4 regions of the Blastococcus sp. SYSU D00868 genome follow, and region 4 is predicted to be linked to each of the others. Evidence: riboswitches for the same ligand, from Rfam matches in the RefSeq annotation. Region 4 holds a riboswitch; each other region holds the start of a gene.
What was found. Region 4 has a riboswitch for cyclic di-AMP ahead of ACI79F_RS03100 (hypothetical protein). Riboswitches for the same ligand answer to the same signal wherever they lie in the genome.

Region 1 (4,353 bases), on a different contig from region 4:
GGGCTCGGGCATGACGGCGACCGTAGGCCACCGGCCGGGCGCCGCCCCGGGTCAGGCCGGGGCGACCGCGCCGAGCCGCCCGGTGCGGCGGGCCCACACCTCGAACACGACCGTGGCGAACGGCGGCACCGAGGCGGCCAGGGCGAGCAGCGTCGTCCCCTTCGACCAGCCGAGCAGCCGCGCCGCCAGCAGGGAGACGACGACGTAGAGGACGAACACCCCGCCGTGGATCGGGCCGAAGACCTGCACGCCCAGCTCGGTGGTCTCGGGCACGTACTTGACGTACATGCCGGCCAGCAGCCCCACCCAGGTCAGCGCCTCGGTGACGGCGACGGCGCGGAACAGCAGGACGGCGGTGCGCGGGGTCATCGGCTCCCTCTCGAGCGGGCGGTCTCCTCCCGGTGCCAACGGCCGGCCCGCCCGCGGGGTCCCCGTCCGGGGGTGTGACCTCCGCGGCAGGGCCGGTCCCGGGGCGGGCGGCGCGCCCTCACCGTCATCCCCCGGCGCTGCTGTCGCGCCGCGACGCGACGGGAGCGCTGCCCGGTGACGGCGAGCTGCTCCCGCGGCGTGGCAGGGTCGGCGGGGTGCGGGGGCTGGCGCGGCGGGAGTTCTGCCTCGTGCTGCTGCGCCGGATGGCCGACGTCCGTCCCGACCTGGTCGCCGAGGCGCTGCCGCGGCTGTCGGCCACCCGCGGGGCCGCGCACGCGGCGCACGCCCGCTGGCAGGCGCTGCACCACAGCCCGCGGGCGCCGCGCGGCCTGGCGCTGCGGACGGCGGTGCTCGGCCCGCCCGACACCTGCGTCCCGCGCCGGCACGGCGACCTGGAGCTGGAGCTGCGGCAGTGGCCGCTGCCGCTGTGGCCGCAGCTGCGCTGGCGGGTGGTGAGCGGCCCGGGCGGCGAGGTCCTGGACGAGCAGCTGGTGCGCGGACCGGACTCGGGCGTCCCGCGGGCGCGGGCGGACCGGCTGCTGGTCTGGCAGCACGTGGTGGACGACGTCGCGGCGGTGCCCGGGGCCTCGCACGTGGGCGCCCCGGCGCCGGCGCACTGGGACGTCGCGCTGCCCGACGGCCGCCGCGCCCGCTTCGTCTGGGGGCTGCTCCAGTCCGTCAGCGAGCCGGGGAGCTGACGGCGACCACCGGCGCCGGCTCCGGCACCACGGGACCGGACAGCACCGCGCTCAGCACGGCGACCACGCCGAGGACGGCGGCCAGGCGGGGCGACCCGCTCGCCCACAACGCGGCGACGGCGGCACCGAAGACGACGACCTTCGTCAGGACGGCGAGCAGCGGGACGTCGACCACCGACCGGGGCGCGGCGAAGAGCCCCCACAGGACGGCGGCCGCCAGCGGCAGCGCCACGGCGAGCAGCACCCGGCCCGCGCCGGCCGGCCCCGCGGCCAGGCCCCAGCGGGACAACACGACCAGCGCCGCCAGCTCGGCGGCGAAGGCGGCCAGCGCCCAGGTCCACTGCCAGGTCTCCACCACGTCGGACTCCCTCTTCTGCGATCACCGTGTCGTTTCGAGAGCAGTGTTCACAGAAGAGAGCGGTGCAGTCAAGAGGGCGGGACGCCGCAGCCCCGGCCGCGCGGGGCGGCCGGGGCTGCGGGTCGGACTGCGGAGGAGCCGGGGAGGGCCCCGGAGGGCTCAGCCGGCGATCCGGCGGCCGCCGGCGTAGCCGCCCATCGAGTCGATGCTGGCGACCTTGACGACGTCCCCGGACGTCGGCGCGTGCACCATCTGGCCGTTGCCGATGTAGATGCCGACGTGGCTGACCGGGCTGTAGAAGAAGACCAGGTCACCGGGGCGCAGGTCCGCCCGGGAGACGGCCTGGCCCATCTGGGACTGCATCCGGCTGGAGTGCGGCAGGCTGATCCCGGCCGCGCGGTAGGCGTACTGCGTCAGGCCGGAGCAGTCGTAGGAGCGCGGGCCGGCGGCGGCCCAGACGTAGGGCTTGCCGCGCTGGGCCATGGCGGTGTCGATGGCGATCTGGGCCGCGTCGCTGCTGGCCACGACCGGGGCCGAGGGGGCGGCCGCCGGGGACTCGCGGTCGTCGCGGCTGGCCGACGTCTCGGCGTGCGCGGCGGCGGAGGCGGCCAGGGCGGCCTGCTGCTCGGCGGCGGTGAGCCGCTCGAAGTCCGCCCGGTACTCGGCGATCTCGGCCTCGAGCGAGGCCTGCTGCGCGGCGACGGCGTCGTAGGTCTCCTGCGCCTGCGCGGCGGCCTGGTCGGCCGTGGCGCGCGCGGCGGCCGCGGCGTCGCTGGCGGTCACCGCGGTGCTCAGGACGCCGTTCTGGTGGTCGGCCACCATGTCGAGCACGTTCACCGCGTCGATGAACTCCTCGGCGGAGTCGCTGGTCAGCAGCGCCGCGAGGGACCCGCCGCTCTGCCCCGTCCAGGCGCTGCGGGCCACGCCGCGCACCTGCTGCTGGGCCGTGGTGACCTGCGCCTGCGCGGCGTCGGCGGCGGCGGTGGCCTCGGCCGCCGTGGCCTGCAGCGCGGCCAGCTGCTCGCGCGCCTCGTTGAACTGCTCGGTCACCGCCTCGAGCTCGTGGCCGCGGGCCGCCATGAGCTCGGCGGCCTCGGCGGCGGTCCCCGGCTCCTCGGCGGCCGCGGGGGCCGGGACGAGCGCCACGCCGAGGGCGACGCCCACGGAGGAGGCGAGGAGGAGCGCCCGGCGGGCGCGGTGCGGGCGCGCGGGGAAGGCGCGCTCAGGGGTCGCCATGGGGAGGCGGCTCTCCGTTTCTCCGACGGCCGCCTACCGGGTTAGCTGACGGGTTCGGGCGGGAGTTCGCCCGGTGCCCGCGGTGGATCCGCGTGCACTGCACCCCAGGACTGCGGTGGGTCCCCGGCCCGGCGTCCCCCGAGGGGTCGGCCGGCTCGACGGCGTCCACGGGGTGTCACCCACTTCAGTGACGGAGCGCCCCGTTGGACACACAGACCGTAAGGGCCGTTATGGCGGCGTGACAATCACCAGCGTGTAATTCGTTCGCTCACAGTGAGCGATCAACGCCACATTGCGAGGGGCGGGCCGGTCTGCTGGCGCCCGGCGCGCGCGGGTTTCAGGAGCTGCCGCGGCGCGCACCACCCCCGCATGCGCATCTCCCGGCGGGCGCTGGCCCGCCCGCTCGTCGTCCTCGCGATCGCCGGCTCGCTCACGGCGTGCAGCAACAGCGGCGGGAACACCGACGTCGACCGCAACGAGCAGGAGTGCGGGACGGCGGAGGACAGCGGGGACTGCGCGGAGACCGAGGGCCCGCCGACCCAGACCTCCGAGGCGCCCGCGTCGTCCGGGAGCAACTCCTCCGGCAGCGGGACGTCGGGCAGCGGGACCTCCGGGGCCACCGAGACCTCGGGGGGCACCGAGACCTCGGGGGCGCAGACCTCCGAGTCCGCCGGCTGAGCGCGGCGCCGGCACCACCGCCGCCCGGGGCCGCGTGGACCCGGGCCCGGGTCGTCGCGGAGGTCCGCTTCCTGACCGCGTCGGTCCGCGAGCAGCTGCACGGCCGCGACCTCGCGCTGATCGCCGCGGGACTGACCTTCTACGCCGGGATCGCCGTCGTCCCGCTGCTGCTGGTCGCCGTCCGGCTCACCGGTCTGCTGACCGGGCGGGCCGAGGTCTCCCGGCTGACCGACCGGCTGACCGAGGTGCTACCCGAGCAGCTCGGCGCGCCGGGGGTGGTGCGCGACCTGGTGGACGCCGGGCTGGGGATGGACGTCCTGGGCTTCCTGCTGGCCCTCGTCCCGCTCTCGCTCTACGGCGAGGGGCTGCGCCGGGCGCTGCTGCGGTTCAGCCGCCGGCGGGACACCCTGACCGGCTGGCGGGGCCGGCTGCTCGGGCTCCCGCTCGTCGTCGTCACCCCGCTGCTGCTGTACCCCCTGCTGCTGGCGGCCGGCGGCATGGCGGAGCTCGCTCCCCGCCCCGGCGCGGGGGCCGCGATCGGCCGGTTCGCGCTCGGCTACTACTCGGTGCTGTTCGCGCTGACCGTGCCGCTGGTGTGGGGCTTCCGCGTCGTGGCGGCCGGCCGGCTGCGGTGGCCGGCGCTGGTCTGCGCGTCGCTGTTCACCGCCGCCTGCCTGTCCGGGTTCCTGCAGGGGTTCGTGTTCTTCCTGTCCCTGCCGCTGGACCTGGGCGCGCCGTTCGGCGGCCTGACCGCGGTCGGCGCGGCGGTCGCCCTGGCCCTGTGGCTGTTCCTGCTGCACCTGGTGCTGCTGGGCGGGTGGCTCATCACCCAGGCCCTCGACGAGCGGCTGGCGGCGGGCCGGGCCGCCCGCCCGGGTCAGCCGTCCGGCGGCAGCGGCTCGCCGGGGGCCACCGGCCCCCCGCCCGGGCCACCGCCCGGGCCACCGCCCGGAC
Region 2 (4,353 bases), on a different contig from region 4:
GCCCTCCAGTCCCTGGTGGGGTGACCCCTGCCGCCCCGCGGGTCAGCGCAGGGGCGCCGCGCCGCCCTCCGTCACGGACACGGTCCGGCCCAGCGGGTGGCGGTGCCAGTGCGTGCACGCGCCGGGCGTGACGTGCACGAGGTCGGCGCTGACGTGGCGGGTGTCAGACGGTCAGCAGGGTCTTGATCGCGCGGCGCTCGTCCATCGCGCGGTAGCCCTCGGCGGCCTGCTCCAGCGGCAGGGCGAGGTCGAAGACCCGGCCCGGGTCGATCGCGCGGTCGGTGATCCGGCCGATCAGGTCGGGCAGGAACCGGCGCACGGGCGCCGGCCCGCCGTGCAGGTGGACGCCGGAGAGGAACAGCTCGTCGCCGGGCAGCGCGACGTCGTGGGCGACGCCGACGTAGCCGACGTGCCCGCCCGGCCGGGTGGCCCGGACGGCCTGCATCATCGACTCCTGGGTGCCGACGGCCTCGATCACCGAGTGCGCGCCGAGCCCGCCGGTGAGCTCCCTCAGCTCGGCGACGCCCTCGTCCCCGCGCGTGGTGATCACGTCGGTGGCGCCGAACTCGCGGGCGAGGCGCTGCCGGTCGGCGTGCCGGCTGAAGACGACGATGCGCTCGGCGCCGAGCTGCTCCGCGGCGAGGACGCCGAGCAGGCCGACGGCGCCGTCCCCGACGACCGCGACCGTCTTGCCGGGCCCCGCCTCGGCGGCCACGGCGGCGAACCAGCCGGTGCCGAGCACGTCGGAGGCGGCCAGCAGGGAGGGGACCAGGTCGGCGTCCGGCGTCTCCGGGGTGGCGACGAGCGTGCCGTCGGCCAGCGGGACGCGGGCGTACTCGGCCTGCGTGCCAATGGCGCCCATGGGGTGGGCGTGCACGCAGCGGGACTGGTAGCCGGCCCGGCAGATCTCGCAGGTGTTGTCGGAGGCGAAGAACGAGCCGACGACGAACTGGCCGGGCCGCAGGGTCGACACCTCGCCGCCGACCTCCTCGACCACGCCGACGTACTCGTGGCCCATCGGCGCCGGGCCCGCGACCGTCTCGGCGCCGCGGTAGGGCCACAGGTCCGAGCCGCACACGCAGGTGGCGGCCAGCCGGATGACGGCGTCGGTGGGCTGCTCGATCCGCGGGTCCGGGCGGTCCTCGACGCGGACGTCGCCGGGGGCGTGGAGAACGGCTCCTCGCATGGGTGGGTGCTCCTCGTGCTGTGGGCTGGTGGTGCGTCGGTGCCCACGGAACGCCCCGGGACGCGTGCGCGGGAGGTCGGGTCCCTGGGGGTACGGCCACGCCCCCCACCGGCGACAGGCGGCCGCACCACACCGCCGAGCCGGGCACCCCGGCCGAGGACGGGCGCGCGCTGCTGGCCGGCTGGGCGGCCACCGCGCAGCAGGTGCGCGACGCCGCCGACGCGACCTGGCCGGCGCCCGCCGCGGGACGACGACGGCCGCCCGGTCCAGGGACCGGGCGGCCGTCGTCGCGCAGTGCTGCCGGGCTCAGCCCCGGTAGTTCACGTGCACGTGGTCGAAGTGGTTGGCGGTCGCGCTGCCGCGGTTCTCCATCGCCTTCCAGGCGCCGCCCGGCGAGGTGATGATCCGCTGCTGCCAGATGACGTACTCCACGCCGAGCTCGTCCCAGTGGTCCAGGTGGTACTGGGCGATCGCGTCGCCGAGGCCGGCGTTCGACATGACCATGTAGTCGATGGCCAGGCCGGAGGGGTGGCCGCCCGGGTCGACCGCGCTGGCGCGGGTGCCGCCGAGGGTGATGGACGCGGCGCCCGGGACGTTGGACACCACCGCGTTCGCGGCGTTCTGTGCCTGCGGCTTGATCGCGCCGGCGGTGTTGCTGATGTGCGCGATCGCCGAGGCGACCTGGGCGACGGGCGCCGGAGCGGGCTCCGGAGCCGGCGCGGGGGCCGGGGCCGGGGCGGGCGCGGGGACCGGCGCCGGGGCGGGCGCGGGGGCCGGGGCCGGCGCCGCCTCGGGGGCCGGAGCCGCCTCCGGGGCCGGCGCGGCCTCGGCGGTCGTCTCGGCCAGCGGGGCCGAGTCGCCGGCGGGGCCGGTCGTCGCCGGGGCCTCGGGCGCCGCGCCGGTCAGGGCGAGCACCTGCCCGGGGTAGATCCGGTTCGGGTCGGCGCCGATGACCACGACGTTGCGCTGGTAGAGCTCGCGCCACGGCTGGTCGAAGGAGGCGGCGATCCGCGAGACGGTGTCACCGCGCTCGACGGTGTAGGTGCCGTCGGGGGCGGCGTGCCGGCCGTAGGTGTCGGTGGTGTCCCGGTAGGTCTCCGGGGAGGCCGACGACGAGTCGGCCCAGGTGTGCGGCCGCTCGTGGGTCTCGCCGCCGGTGTGGTCGGGGGTGGTGGGGGAGGCCTGGGCCGCCGGGGTGCCGAGGACGCCGAGCCCGATGAGGGTGGCGCCGGCGGCGATGGGCGCCCGGGAGAGGGCCTTCTTGGTGCGGACATAACGGGCTGCGCGGTGCTTGGACACGGGTGCTGTGATCTCCGATCACCGCCGGTGAGGTGAGCTGTCGGGTTCGGGCGATCGGTGCCCGGCCGCGTGCTGCGGCTTCACCCCGAGGCGTGCGTGCACGCCGTGGAACCGGTGGGTCCCCCACCCCTGCCCCAAGGGATGTCGGAGACGGCCGGTGGGCAGGGTTGGGCGGCCCGGCCGTCACGCCCTCTGTGCGGAGCGCAGCCAAGACGCTACGAGTCGTCATGTCGACTGTCGTCGTGACGCAGATCACTTCTGGCGAACCGGGCAGTTCGACACGGCGTGTTGCCAAACCGTGATGAAACCCACCGGCCACGCGTTCGGGCGCGGCGGGTGACCCACCTCACCCGACCGCTTCGGCCGGTTTACCGACCGAATCGGTCGGTCACGCCTACCGTGGAGGCGTGGCGCGACCGTTCCGGCAGCAGGTGGACGAGGGGATCCTCGACCGCGCCGCGGCGCTGTTCGCCCGCCGGGGCTTCGCGAAGACGTCGGTGCAGGACGTGGCCGCCGCCGTGGGGCTGTCCAAGGCGGGGCTGCTGCACCACTTCCCGAGCAAGGACGCGCTGTACGAGGCCGTGCTGTCGCACGCCGAGGGGATGGGGCGCCGGGTCGGGGGCGCGGTGGCGGACCTCCCGCCGGGCCGCGAGCGTGACCTGCGGGCCCTCGAGATCCTCGTGGACCTCGCCCTGGCCCACCCCGGCATCGTCGCGCTGATGCTCGCCCCGGCCACCGACCCCAGGCCCGCTCCCGAGGAGCCGGCGGCGGCGAGCGCGGAGGTGCTGCGCGCCTTCGGCGTCGATCAGGAGAGGGCGGAGCCCGAGCGGCTCGTCCGCGTCGTCGGAGCCCTCGCCGCCCTGGCCGTGCTCACGCTGGCGGCCCACGCCGAGGACGCGACCACCGCGTGGCGGCCGCACATCGTCGCCACCTGTCTCGACGCGCTCGGCCACCGCCGTCCCGCCGCCCCTCTCCCCGCACCCCACCAGGTGGAGGCCTGATCCCGCATGGCTGTCCTGTTGTCCCGACTCGGGGCCCTCTCGCACCGGCACCGGCTGCCGGTCGTGCTCGTCTGGCTGGTGCTGCTCGTCGGGGGAGGCGTCGGTGCCGTGACGCTCTCCGGCGAGACCACCGGCAGCTTCTCCATCCCCGGCCAGGAGTCGACCAACGCCCTGGAGCGGATCGACGAGCGCTTCGGCTCCGCGGCCGGCGGCGCCACGGCCCGGGTGGTGTTCGCCGCCCCGGACGGCGAGACGCTGGCGACGCCGGACAACGCCGCCGCGGTCACGCAGACGGTCGCCGCGCTGGGGGAGCTGCCCGGCGTCACCGGGGCCACCGACCCGTTCGACCCGCAGAACCCGGCTGTGAACTCGGCGCAGCCGACCATCGGCTACAGCACCGTCAGCTACGACGCGCAGCCCGGCGAGGTGACCCCCGAGCAGCGGGACGCCCTGCTGGCCGCCGTCGCCGACGCCGCGGACACCGGGCTGGCCGTCGAGGTCGGCGGTGAGGCGGTGCAGGCGCCGCCGCACGTCGGCGGCCCGGCCGAGGTGGTCGGCGTCGTCGTGGCCCTCGTGGTCCTCGCGGTCACCTTCGGCTCGCTGCTCGTCGCCGGGATGAACCTGCTCACCGCGGTGGTCGGCGTCGGCATCGGCGTCCTGGGCGTCACGATCGCCACCGGGTTCGTCGACCTGTCCTCCACGACGCCGATCCTGGCCGCGATGCTCGGCCTGGCCGTGGGCATCGACTACGCCCTGTTCATCATCACGCGGTACCGGCAGGAGCTGCGCCGCGGCGCGGACGTCGGCAGCGCGATCGGCACCGCCGTGGGGACCGCGGGCTCCGCGGTCGTCACCGCCGGCCTCACC
Region 3 (4,353 bases), on a different contig from region 4:
GGCCAGCCCGGGCTGCCGGCCGGCCAGCGACAGCTGGATCACCCGCTCGTTCATCCAGTTCAGCGCCACGGCGAGGTCGCGGGCCGGCGGCCCCGGTGGGGCGGCGCCGCGGGCGCGCTCGGCCTCGATGGCGGCCGCGGTCTCGGCGACGAAGTCCTCCATGACCGACGACCACAGCGACTGCACCTCGGGGCTGGCGGCCAGCAGCTCGGTCGCGGCGGCGGTGAGGGCGCGGTGGTCGCGGAAGGTGTCGCGCACGGTGACCAGCGCGGCGCGCCACGCGGCGCGCGCCCCCGTCGCGCCGGCCAGGGCGGCGGAGCGGGCGGCGCGGGCCTCGCCGACGACCCGGTCGAGCAGCGCGAGGACGACCGCCTCCTTGGAGGCGAAGTAGAAGTAGAAGGTCGAGCGCGAGATGCCCGCCCCGCGGGCGAGGTCGTCGACGGAGATGTCGGCCAGCGGGCGCTGCTCGAGCAGCCGCTCGGCGGTGGCCAGCAGCGCCCGCTCCCGGTCGTCCCCCGACGGACGGCGCACCCGCCGGCCGCGGGCGGGCGCGGGATCGTCGCCGTCCAGGGGGGTGGCCATGGCCCGGACGCTAGCCGGTGTCGAGGGAGTCGACACCCCGTCGAGCGGGGTGCCGCCCGATCAGGGCAGCCGCCACACGGTCGTCCGGCGCACGCCCGGGCCCTCGGTCTCGGCGATCTCGTACACCGCGGCGGCGACCAGCCGGTCGTGCGGCAGGTAGGGCCGGCCGGGGTCGCCGACGTAGACCGCGCAGCCGGCCGCCCGCGCGCGGTCGAGGAACGGCAGCACCCGCTCGGTCATCGCGCGGTCGTAGCAGACGTCCCCGGCGAGGACGACGTCCACCGGCGGCACCGGGTGGCCGAGGACGTCGCCCAGCGCGCTGATGCCGCGGACGCCGTTGAGGCCGGCGTTGACCCCGACCGCCGTCCGGCTGAAGGGGTCGACGTCGCTGGCCAGCACGCCGGCCGCCCCGGCCAGCGTCGCCGCGATCGCCACCAGCCCGCTGCCCGCGCCGAGGTCGAGCACCCGGCGGCCGGCCACGACCCCGGGGGTGTCGAGCAGAAAGCGCGCCAGCGCCTGACCGCCGGGCCACGCCGCGGCCCAGAACGGCGGCGCCTCGCCGGCACCCCCGGCGTGCACCTCCATCGCCTCCCACAGGGCGACGACGTCGTCGGCCACGTGCAGCCGGACCTCCGGCACGGACGACGGACGGCGCACGGCCGTGTGGGCGCGGACGAACCCGGCGGGCACCGGCACGGCGGTCACGCCGGCCATGGTGCCGTCCCGGCACGGCCCCCTCGCAGGGGACCGTGCCGAGCGTGCGAGGCGCGGGGGGCGAGGGGGTCCTTCGTCAGTACCAGCCGGTGGACTGCGAGTGGGCCCAGGCGGCGCAGGGGCTGCCGTAGCGGTTCTCGATGTAGATCAGACCGGCGTCGATCTGGCGGTAGCCGTCGCTGGTCTTGGCGATCCCGGTGCTCGCCCACGTCGAGTTGAGGAACTGCGGGATCCCGTAGGCGGTGCTCGTCGGGTTCTGCGCGTTGGGGTTCCAGCCGCTCTCCCGGCCCCAGAGGGACTCGAGGCAGGAGAACTCCGAGGCGCTGCCGACCTGGGCCAGCGCGTAGTCCTTGAACGAGCCGCGCGGGGCGGCCGAGGAGGACGACGAGGCGGCCGGCGCGGGGGCGGGAGCCGGGGCGCTGGCGGCCTCGGCGGCCTCCCGGGCGGCCTGGGCCTCGGCGGCGGCCTGCGCCTCCGCGGCGGCCTGCGCCTCGGCGGCGGCGCGGGCGGCGGCCTCGGCCGCGGCGGCCTCGGCGGCGCGCCGGTCGAGCTCGGCCTGGTCGGCGGCCTGCTGGGCCTGGGCCGCGCCGACGGCGGCCTCGCCGCGCTCGGAGCGGGAGGCGGCGAGGTCGCCGAGCCCGGCCAGGTCCGGCGAGCCGGCGGCGGCGGGGGCGGTGCCGTCGACGCCGAGCGCCTGGGCGACGCTCACGGACTCGGTGACGGGGGCGTCGGCGGACGCGGTGGTCTCACCGGTGGCCACCACGCTCACCAGGACGCCGCCGGCGGCGGCAGCGGCGAGCAGCAGGCCGGGGCGGCGGGCGCGCAGCGGCGAGCGGAGGCGGCGGAAGCGGGTGTTGTGCTGCGAGGACATGCGGGGAGGACTCCGAGGGAGAGTGCGCACGCGACACCGGCGTCCTCCCAGGAGGGCGCGCGGGTGGTGCTGGTGTCTTCGGGGGGCCCGGGGGCGCGTTGGAGCGCCCTCCCGGGAGCGGGGCGGGTGCGGGCGGCGGGCTAGCCGAGCTGAGCGCGCCGGCGGCACCTGCGGGCCGCGGGAGCCCGGAGGCGGGGCATGCGGAGACTCTCCGTTCCTTCCGTGGCCGCCTACCGAGTTAGCTGACGGGTTCGGGCGGGAAGAAGCCCTACCCGCCCTCGAGCGCGGCTCGAGGGGCGGGATTCACCCCAGTACTGCGGTGGGTCCCCGGCTCGCTCCCGCGGTGCGGTCGCGACTCGGCGGCGTCCGGCCGAACTCCCCGGGCGGGGACGAGACGACCAGCCGGACGACAGCCACCGTAGGTCCGTTATCGGCCCGTGACAATGTCGGGGTGGGAATCCGCTGCGTGACGGTCGTCGCCCCAGTGGTCACACCCGTCCGCCGGACCCCTCGGGGCGGGACGCTGCGTGACCGGCGTCCGGCCTGGTCAGGAGGCGACGAGCGCCCGCTCCCCGGCCTCGTCGGGCAGGGCGACGACCTGCAGGGCGACGTCGACCTGCTCGCGCAGCCGGCGCAGCGAGCCCCGCGCCTCGTCCCGCTGCCGGCGCAGCTCGGCGACCTCGGCGACCAGCTCCGCCTGCTGGGCGGCCGCGGCGGTCCGGGCGGCGTCGAGCTCCCGCCGCGCGGCCTCCAGCTCGGCGGCCGCCTGCTCGCGGACGGCGACCGCGGCCGCCCGCAGGTCGGCGACGTTGCGCAGCCGGGCCTCGGCCTCCTCGCGGGCCTCCCGGCGGATCCGCTCGGCCTCGGCCTCCGCGGCGGCGGTCAGCACCGCGGCGTGCTCGGCGGCGTCGACGAGCAGCTGCCGCGCCGGGTCGGCCTGCGGGGCGGCGTCCCGCTCTCGCGCGAGCTGGGCCAGGCGCCGGCGGGCCTCCTGCAGCTCGGAGGAGGAGGCGGCGTACCGGCTGAGCAGGTGGTCGCTCTCGCGGCGGGCCGCGGCGATCTCCGCCTCGGCCCAGGCGACGTAGTTGTCGACCTGCAGCCGGTCGTAGCCGCGCAGCGCGCCGGTGAAGCACGGCCCGGTGCCCAGCAGCCCCTCGAGCGCGCCGGGCGCGGCGGTGCGGGGGGCGCCTGCCCCGGTGCCGCCGGCCGGCGTCGGGTCCAGGACCGCACCCCGCATCGCCATGTCGTCCCCCTCCGCAGTCCGGGCCGTGCCGGCGTCCGCCGTCCGCGACGCGCGCCGTCGGTCTGCCCGGAGACTCCCGGACGGGGGCGGGTCGGGGACGGTCCGCGCAGGTCACGGATCGGGCACGACGGAGGGGTCCCACCCGGCGTACCGGCGCCCTCACGCAGCGCTGTGGGGGCCGCCGGCGGACGGGCAGCGGGGGACGCGGCCGGACCGGGCCCCGGGGTGCGGGGCCCGGTCCGGCCGTCCCGTGCGGGTCGCCGGCCCAGCCGGCCGGGGTGGCGCGCTAGAGCGCCCCGCCGGTCATCGGCCGGATCATCGACTCCTGGGTGACGCTCGCGACCAGCCGGCCGTCCTCGGTGAAGACCTCGCCGACGCCGAAGGCACGGCCACCGCCGGTGAACGTGCTGCGCAGCGCGTAGAGCAGCCACTCCCCCGCGGCGACGTCGTCGTGGAAGAACACCGTGTGGCTGAGCACGCCCGTGGACAGCGACCGGTGGGCGAGGCTGAGGCCGACACCCTCGTGCGGCCGCATCGCCGCGCCCAGGAACGAGTTGGTGCTCGCCCAGGTCAGCAGCGCCTGCGCGACGTCCCGCTCGGTCCGGTCGGTGGCCCAGCGCGACCAGTACTGCAGCTCGGGCGGCCCGACCAGGGCCGGGTCGAACACGTCGACGCCGCCGACGGTGCGCTGCTCGTGCCCCTGCAGGTGGCTGTCCTGAGCCGGGGCGTCGTCCGGTCCGCCGGTGGCCGGCGGCTCGCTGTCGTGCCGGATGACGTCGGCCTCGTCGGCGCCGAGCAGCAGCAGCGACCGGGCGAGCCTCCGCTCCCCCTGGCCGACCGTCACCGTGATCGACGCCAGGGAGCGGCCCTCGTGGAAGCGGTCCACCTCCAGCGTGACCGGCTGGTCGGCCCGCCCGGTGCGGGCGAAGGTCGAGTGCACCGA
Region 4 (4,353 bases):
CTCCGCCGCCGAGGCCTACCTGGTGCTGCGGCCGCTGGTGTCCGACGCCGAGCACGTCACGGTCGTCAACCACAAGCGGCTGTCCCGCCTGGACGTGCTGCGTGCGCCGGTGCGCCCGGAGACGGTCCGCCCGCAGACCCTCGTCGTCGCCTTCTCCCGCAAGAACGTCTACGCCGTCGCCGCGGCGCTGCACGCGCACCGGCCGGGCAGGGTCGGCGTCCTGTACGGCGCCCTGCCGCCGGCCACCCGCCGCGAGGTGATCGAGCAGTTCACCAGTGGCGAGTTCGACGTCCTGGTGACCACCGACGTGATCGGCCACGGGATCAACGTGCCGGCCACCACCGTGCTCTTCGCCGAGACCACGAAGTTCGACGGCGAGCGGGTCCGCCCGCTCCGCTCCTGGGAGACCGCGCAGATCGCCGGCCGGGCCGGCCGCTACGGGCTCACCGGGCACGGGCAGGTCGGGGTGCTCACCGGCGTGCCCGGGCTGCGGCCGGACCAGGGCCTGCTGGCCGCCGGCGCCGCGGTGGCCCGTGGCGACGCCGTCAGCGACCTGCCGAAGCGGGCCCCCCGGCTGCGGCCGGAGCTGGCCGACCTCGGCGCCATCGAGGCCGTCGACCTGCCGGAGGCGCTGACCCGTTGGATGGCGTGGGCGCGGACGGCCACCCGCGACGAGGCGGTCGCGCCCGACGACGTCAGCAGCCTGGTGCTGCGGGTCGAGGCGCTGCTGCCGCTCCTGCGCGGCCCGCTCGGCGCGGCCGGGGACCTGGACACGGTGTGGCGGCTGGTCGACCTCGCGATCGACTACGACCCGCCCCGCCGCACCCGGTGGCTCGCGCTGGCCCGCGCCGCCCTCCGGCACGCCGCCGGACTCCCGGTCCCGCCGGAGACGCTGCTGCCGGACGTCCCGCGCGGCGGCACCGTCGAGGAGTACGAGCAGGCCGCCGCGGCCGCCCGCGACGCCCAGACGCTGCTCCGCCGCTTCCCCGGCGTGGCGGGGCTGGAGGACGACGACGCGGCCTGGGTCGAGGAGGAGTGCGCCGAGGCCATCTCGCTGCTGCTGCCCGGCGCGATCTCGACGGTCCGCAGCGCGACCTGCCGGGAGTGCGGCCGCGCGGTCGCCCCGCGGTTCGCCACCTGCCGCCCGTGCAGCGGCCCCGCCGGCCGCGGCGGGGGCGACGCCGACCGCCGTCCCGCCGCCGGCGGGCGCCGGGCCGCCGGACGCGCCGCCGGCCGTGCCCTGGGCGGGCGCCAGGGCGGTCCGCGCGGGCGGTCCCGCCGGGGCTGAGCACCGAGTGGGGCCGGGCGCGTGCGCGCCCGGCCCCTGGCTCAGTTGTAGTTCACGTGCACGTGGTCGTAGTGGTTGGCCGTCACGCCGCCCCGGTCGGCCATCGTGGACCAGGAGCCGCCCGGCGACTGCAGGATCCGCTGCTCCCAGATGATGTACTCGACGCCGAGCTCGTCCCAGTGGGCGACGTGGTAGGCGACGATCGCGTCGCCCAGCGACGCGTTGGACAGGACCATGTAGTCCAGCGCGTTGCCCGACGGGTGGCCGTGCGGGTCCGTCGCGCTGGGCCGGGTGCCGCCCAGGGAGATGGAGCCGGCGCCCGGGACGTTGCTGACGACCGCGTTCGCCGCGGCCTGCACGCGCGCGGAGACGGGCCCGGCCGTGTTGTTGATGCGGGCGACCGCGGTGACGGCGGTGCTGCCTGCGGCGGCCGCGCTGCCGCCGCCCGAGGACCCCGACCCCGCGGCCTCCTCCTCGGCGGCCTCGGCCGCCTCGGCGGCTGCTGCGGCGGCCTCGGCGGCGGCCGCCGCCTCGGCCTCGGCCTGCGCCTGGGCGGCGGCCGCGGCGGCCGCGGCCTCCGCCTCGGCCCGCTGCCGGTCGAGCACGGCCTGGTCGGCGGCTTGCTGGGCCTGCGCGGCGGCGACCTCGGCCGCCTCGCGGGTGCCGCGGCTGGCGGTGAGCTCCGACAGCTGCTGCAGGTCCGGCTCGACGGTGGCCGGCGCGCTCTGCGCGGACAGCCCGAGGGCCGCGGCGACCGAGACCGACTCCGACGTCCCGGCCTCGGCCTGCGCGGCCGGGTCGGTGCCGACCAGGACCTGGACGAGCACCGCGCCCGCGGCGGCCACGCCCAGGTAGACGCCGGGGCGGCGGCGCAGCGCGGCCGGTGAGCGGCGCCGGCGGGGCGCGGGGACGTGGAGGACCTCGGTCGCCGGCTCGGTCGCGGCCGCGGCCGGCGGGGCCGGAAGCGGCGCGGTCTCGGGGGCCGCCGCCCGGGTGGGGCGGGGCGAGGGGGTGCTGCGGTGCTGCATGAGGAGGGGACTCCAGGGGTGCGGGTGCCGCGGCGCGCCGGGGACGGGCGCCTGCGGGCGGGGGTGCAGGCGGGCGAGGCCGGCCGGCGGTGCCGGGCTCCACCGGTGCACGGGACGCGGCGGGGCGCCGCTCGAGCGCGGGTGCTCGACGGGGTGCAGGGGTGGAGCGGCGTCGGCTACCGACGACCGCGGGTGCTCAGCTGCGCGGGCGCACCCTGCCCCGAGGGGACCGGCCGGAGCGGGGGCGTGGATGCGGGGCAGCGATGCTGGGGCGCGCCATGCGGCGGCTCTCCGTTCTTCCGTCGGCCGCCTACCGAGTTAGCTGACGGGTTCGGGCGGGAAGCGGCCCTACCCCTCCGGACACGTCCGGACGGGATTCACCCCAGTACTGCGGTGGGTCCCCGGCTCGCCACGAGGGGGCTCGTGGGCGACTCGGCGGCGTCCGACCGGCTTCCCCGGTCGGGGACCAACGACCGGACGGACGGCGGGAACGGTAATCGCGTTATGGAGTCGTGACAATCCGGCGCGGCCGGTTCTGGAGCCGACACGCGGCGCCGGTACGCCGGTTCGGGCCGCTGACCGTGTAGGGCACCGGCCCGCCACCGCGCCCGGCTGTGGCCGAGAACACAGCGGACGGGCGGCCCGGGAGGCACGGCGGGCCCGGTAGACGTCCCAGACGACCTATGGGCGCAGGTGGCGGCCGAGAAGGGCGGCCGGAAGGAGTGACATCGGCCCCACTGCTGTCAATCGGCCGGGGCGGGATCGGTAAGTTCCCGACGCAGCGGGCCGCAGCGCGCACGTCGGGAGGCGCGGTGAACGGATGACCCGCGAGGGAGAGGTGCAAGTCGTGGCAGCCGTTGACGCCGTGCTCGACGAAGCAGGGGTGAAGAACAGTCGCGTCCGCGACTTCGTCCGCCAGTGGGCAGAGCACACCGGTGCCGCCCGCGTGGAGGTGGTGCACGCCTCCGACGACGCCCGCCTGGTCCAGGAGGCGCTGGAGGCCGGTGAGCTGCTGCCCGCCGGGGAGGGCCGCTACTACTCCCGCAGTCACCCGAAGGACACGGCGCGGTCGGAGGAGCGCACCGTCGTCGCGACCAACAACGAGTCCGACAAGGGCGTCTACAACAACTGGAAGCCCGCCTCGGAGATGCGCCCGCTGCTGACCGAGCGCATGAAGGGCGCCTCGGCCGGCAAGACGATGTACGTCGTCCCCTACCTCATGGCCCCGCCCGGGTCGCCGCTCGAGCAGTACGCCACCGGCGTCGAGCTGACCGACACCCGCACCGTCGTGCTGCACATGAACCGCATGGCGCGCGTCGGCGTGGAGTTCGTCAACGACCTCGCCGACCAGGACAGCTTCGTCCGCGGCGTGCACGTCACCGGCGACCTGGAGAACCTGGGTCACGGCACCCCGGACGACCAGCGCTACTTCGTCACCGTCGCCGACGAGCGCACGATCCTGCACTTCGGCTCCTCCTACGGCGGCAACGCGCTGCTGGGGAAGATCGCCCACGGCCTGCGCCAGGGCGCCTACGACGGCTGGCGCTCCGGGGAGTTCCTCGCCGAGCAGTTCATGCTGCTGGGGATCACCGACAAGCAGACCGGTCGCAAGTACCACATCTGCGGCGGGATGCCGAGCGCGTCGGGCAAGACCAACCTGGCGATGACCCTGGCCCCCGACATCCTCGGCGACCGCTACCACGTGACGTTCTACGGCGACGACATCGCCTGGCTGCGCGTCGACCCCGAGGACGGGAAGATCTACGCGATCAACCCCGAGTACGGCGTGTTCGGTGTCGCCAAGGACACCAACGAGGCGACCAACCCCACGGCGGTCGAGGCGATCCGCGAGGGCACCGGCACGATCTTCACCAACGTCGCCTACAACGAGCAGACCGCCGACGTCTGGTGGGAGGGCAAGAGCCCCGAGCCGCCGGCCGACGTCACCGGGTGGCGCGACTGGCAGGGCAAGCTGATCAGCGAGCGGTCCGAGGCGGAGAAGGATGCCCCCTGGGCGCACCCGAACAGCCGCTTCAC

Region 1: it holds a riboswitch for cyclic di-AMP, as region 4 does, so the genes downstream of both, ACI79F_RS10775 (C40 family peptidase) here and ACI79F_RS03100 (hypothetical protein) in region 4, are expected to answer to the same signal.
Region 2: it holds a riboswitch for cyclic di-AMP, as region 4 does, so the genes downstream of both, ACI79F_RS07395 (LysM peptidoglycan-binding domain-containing protein) here and ACI79F_RS03100 (hypothetical protein) in region 4, are expected to answer to the same signal.
Region 3: it holds a riboswitch for cyclic di-AMP, as region 4 does, so the genes downstream of both, ACI79F_RS08485 (aggregation-promoting factor C-terminal-like domain-containing protein) here and ACI79F_RS03100 (hypothetical protein) in region 4, are expected to answer to the same signal.

The regions. Positions count from the first base shown of each region.
Region 1 is NZ_JBJGZO010000009.1:132,048-136,400, forward strand. It holds gene ACI79F_RS10755 (serine hydrolase domain-containing protein) at 1-12, opposite strand, end outside; gene ACI79F_RS10760 (DUF3817 domain-containing protein) at 52-369, opposite strand; gene ACI79F_RS10765 (hypothetical protein) at 585-1,127, shown strand; gene ACI79F_RS10770 (DUF2568 domain-containing protein) at 1,108-1,485, opposite strand; gene ACI79F_RS10775 (C40 family peptidase) at 1,645-2,721, opposite strand; cyclic di-AMP (ydaO/yuaA leader) riboswitch at 2,757-2,849, opposite strand; gene ACI79F_RS10780 (hypothetical protein) at 3,091-3,399, shown strand; partial or broken gene ACI79F_RS10785 (YhjD/YihY/BrkB family envelope integrity protein) at 3,516-4,235, shown strand; gene ACI79F_RS10790 (transglycosylase domain-containing protein) at 4,277-4,353, opposite strand, start outside.
Region 2 is NZ_JBJGZO010000006.1:68,082-72,434, forward strand. It holds gene ACI79F_RS07385 (hypothetical protein) at 1-24, shown strand, start outside; gene ACI79F_RS07390 (zinc-dependent alcohol dehydrogenase family protein) at 164-1,186, opposite strand; gene ACI79F_RS07395 (LysM peptidoglycan-binding domain-containing protein) at 1,493-2,485, opposite strand; cyclic di-AMP (ydaO/yuaA leader) riboswitch at 2,493-2,645, opposite strand; gene ACI79F_RS07400 (TetR/AcrR family transcriptional regulator) at 2,893-3,486, shown strand; gene ACI79F_RS07405 (MMPL family transporter) at 3,493-4,353, shown strand, end outside.
Region 3 is NZ_JBJGZO010000007.1:71,210-75,562, reverse strand. It holds gene ACI79F_RS08495 (TetR/AcrR family transcriptional regulator) at 1-582, opposite strand, end outside; gene ACI79F_RS08490 (class I SAM-dependent methyltransferase) at 643-1,287, opposite strand; gene ACI79F_RS08485 (aggregation-promoting factor C-terminal-like domain-containing protein) at 1,373-2,167, opposite strand; cyclic di-AMP (ydaO/yuaA leader) riboswitch at 2,380-2,539, opposite strand; gene ACI79F_RS08480 (DivIVA domain-containing protein) at 2,715-3,410, opposite strand; gene ACI79F_RS08475 (acyl-CoA thioesterase) at 3,697-4,353, opposite strand, start outside.
Region 4 is NZ_JBJGZO010000002.1:280,398-284,750, forward strand. It holds gene ACI79F_RS03095 (helicase-related protein) at 1-1,288, shown strand, start outside; gene ACI79F_RS03100 (hypothetical protein) at 1,330-2,316, opposite strand; cyclic di-AMP (ydaO/yuaA leader) riboswitch at 2,609-2,764, opposite strand; gene ACI79F_RS03105 (phosphoenolpyruvate carboxykinase (GTP)) at 3,164-4,353, shown strand, end outside.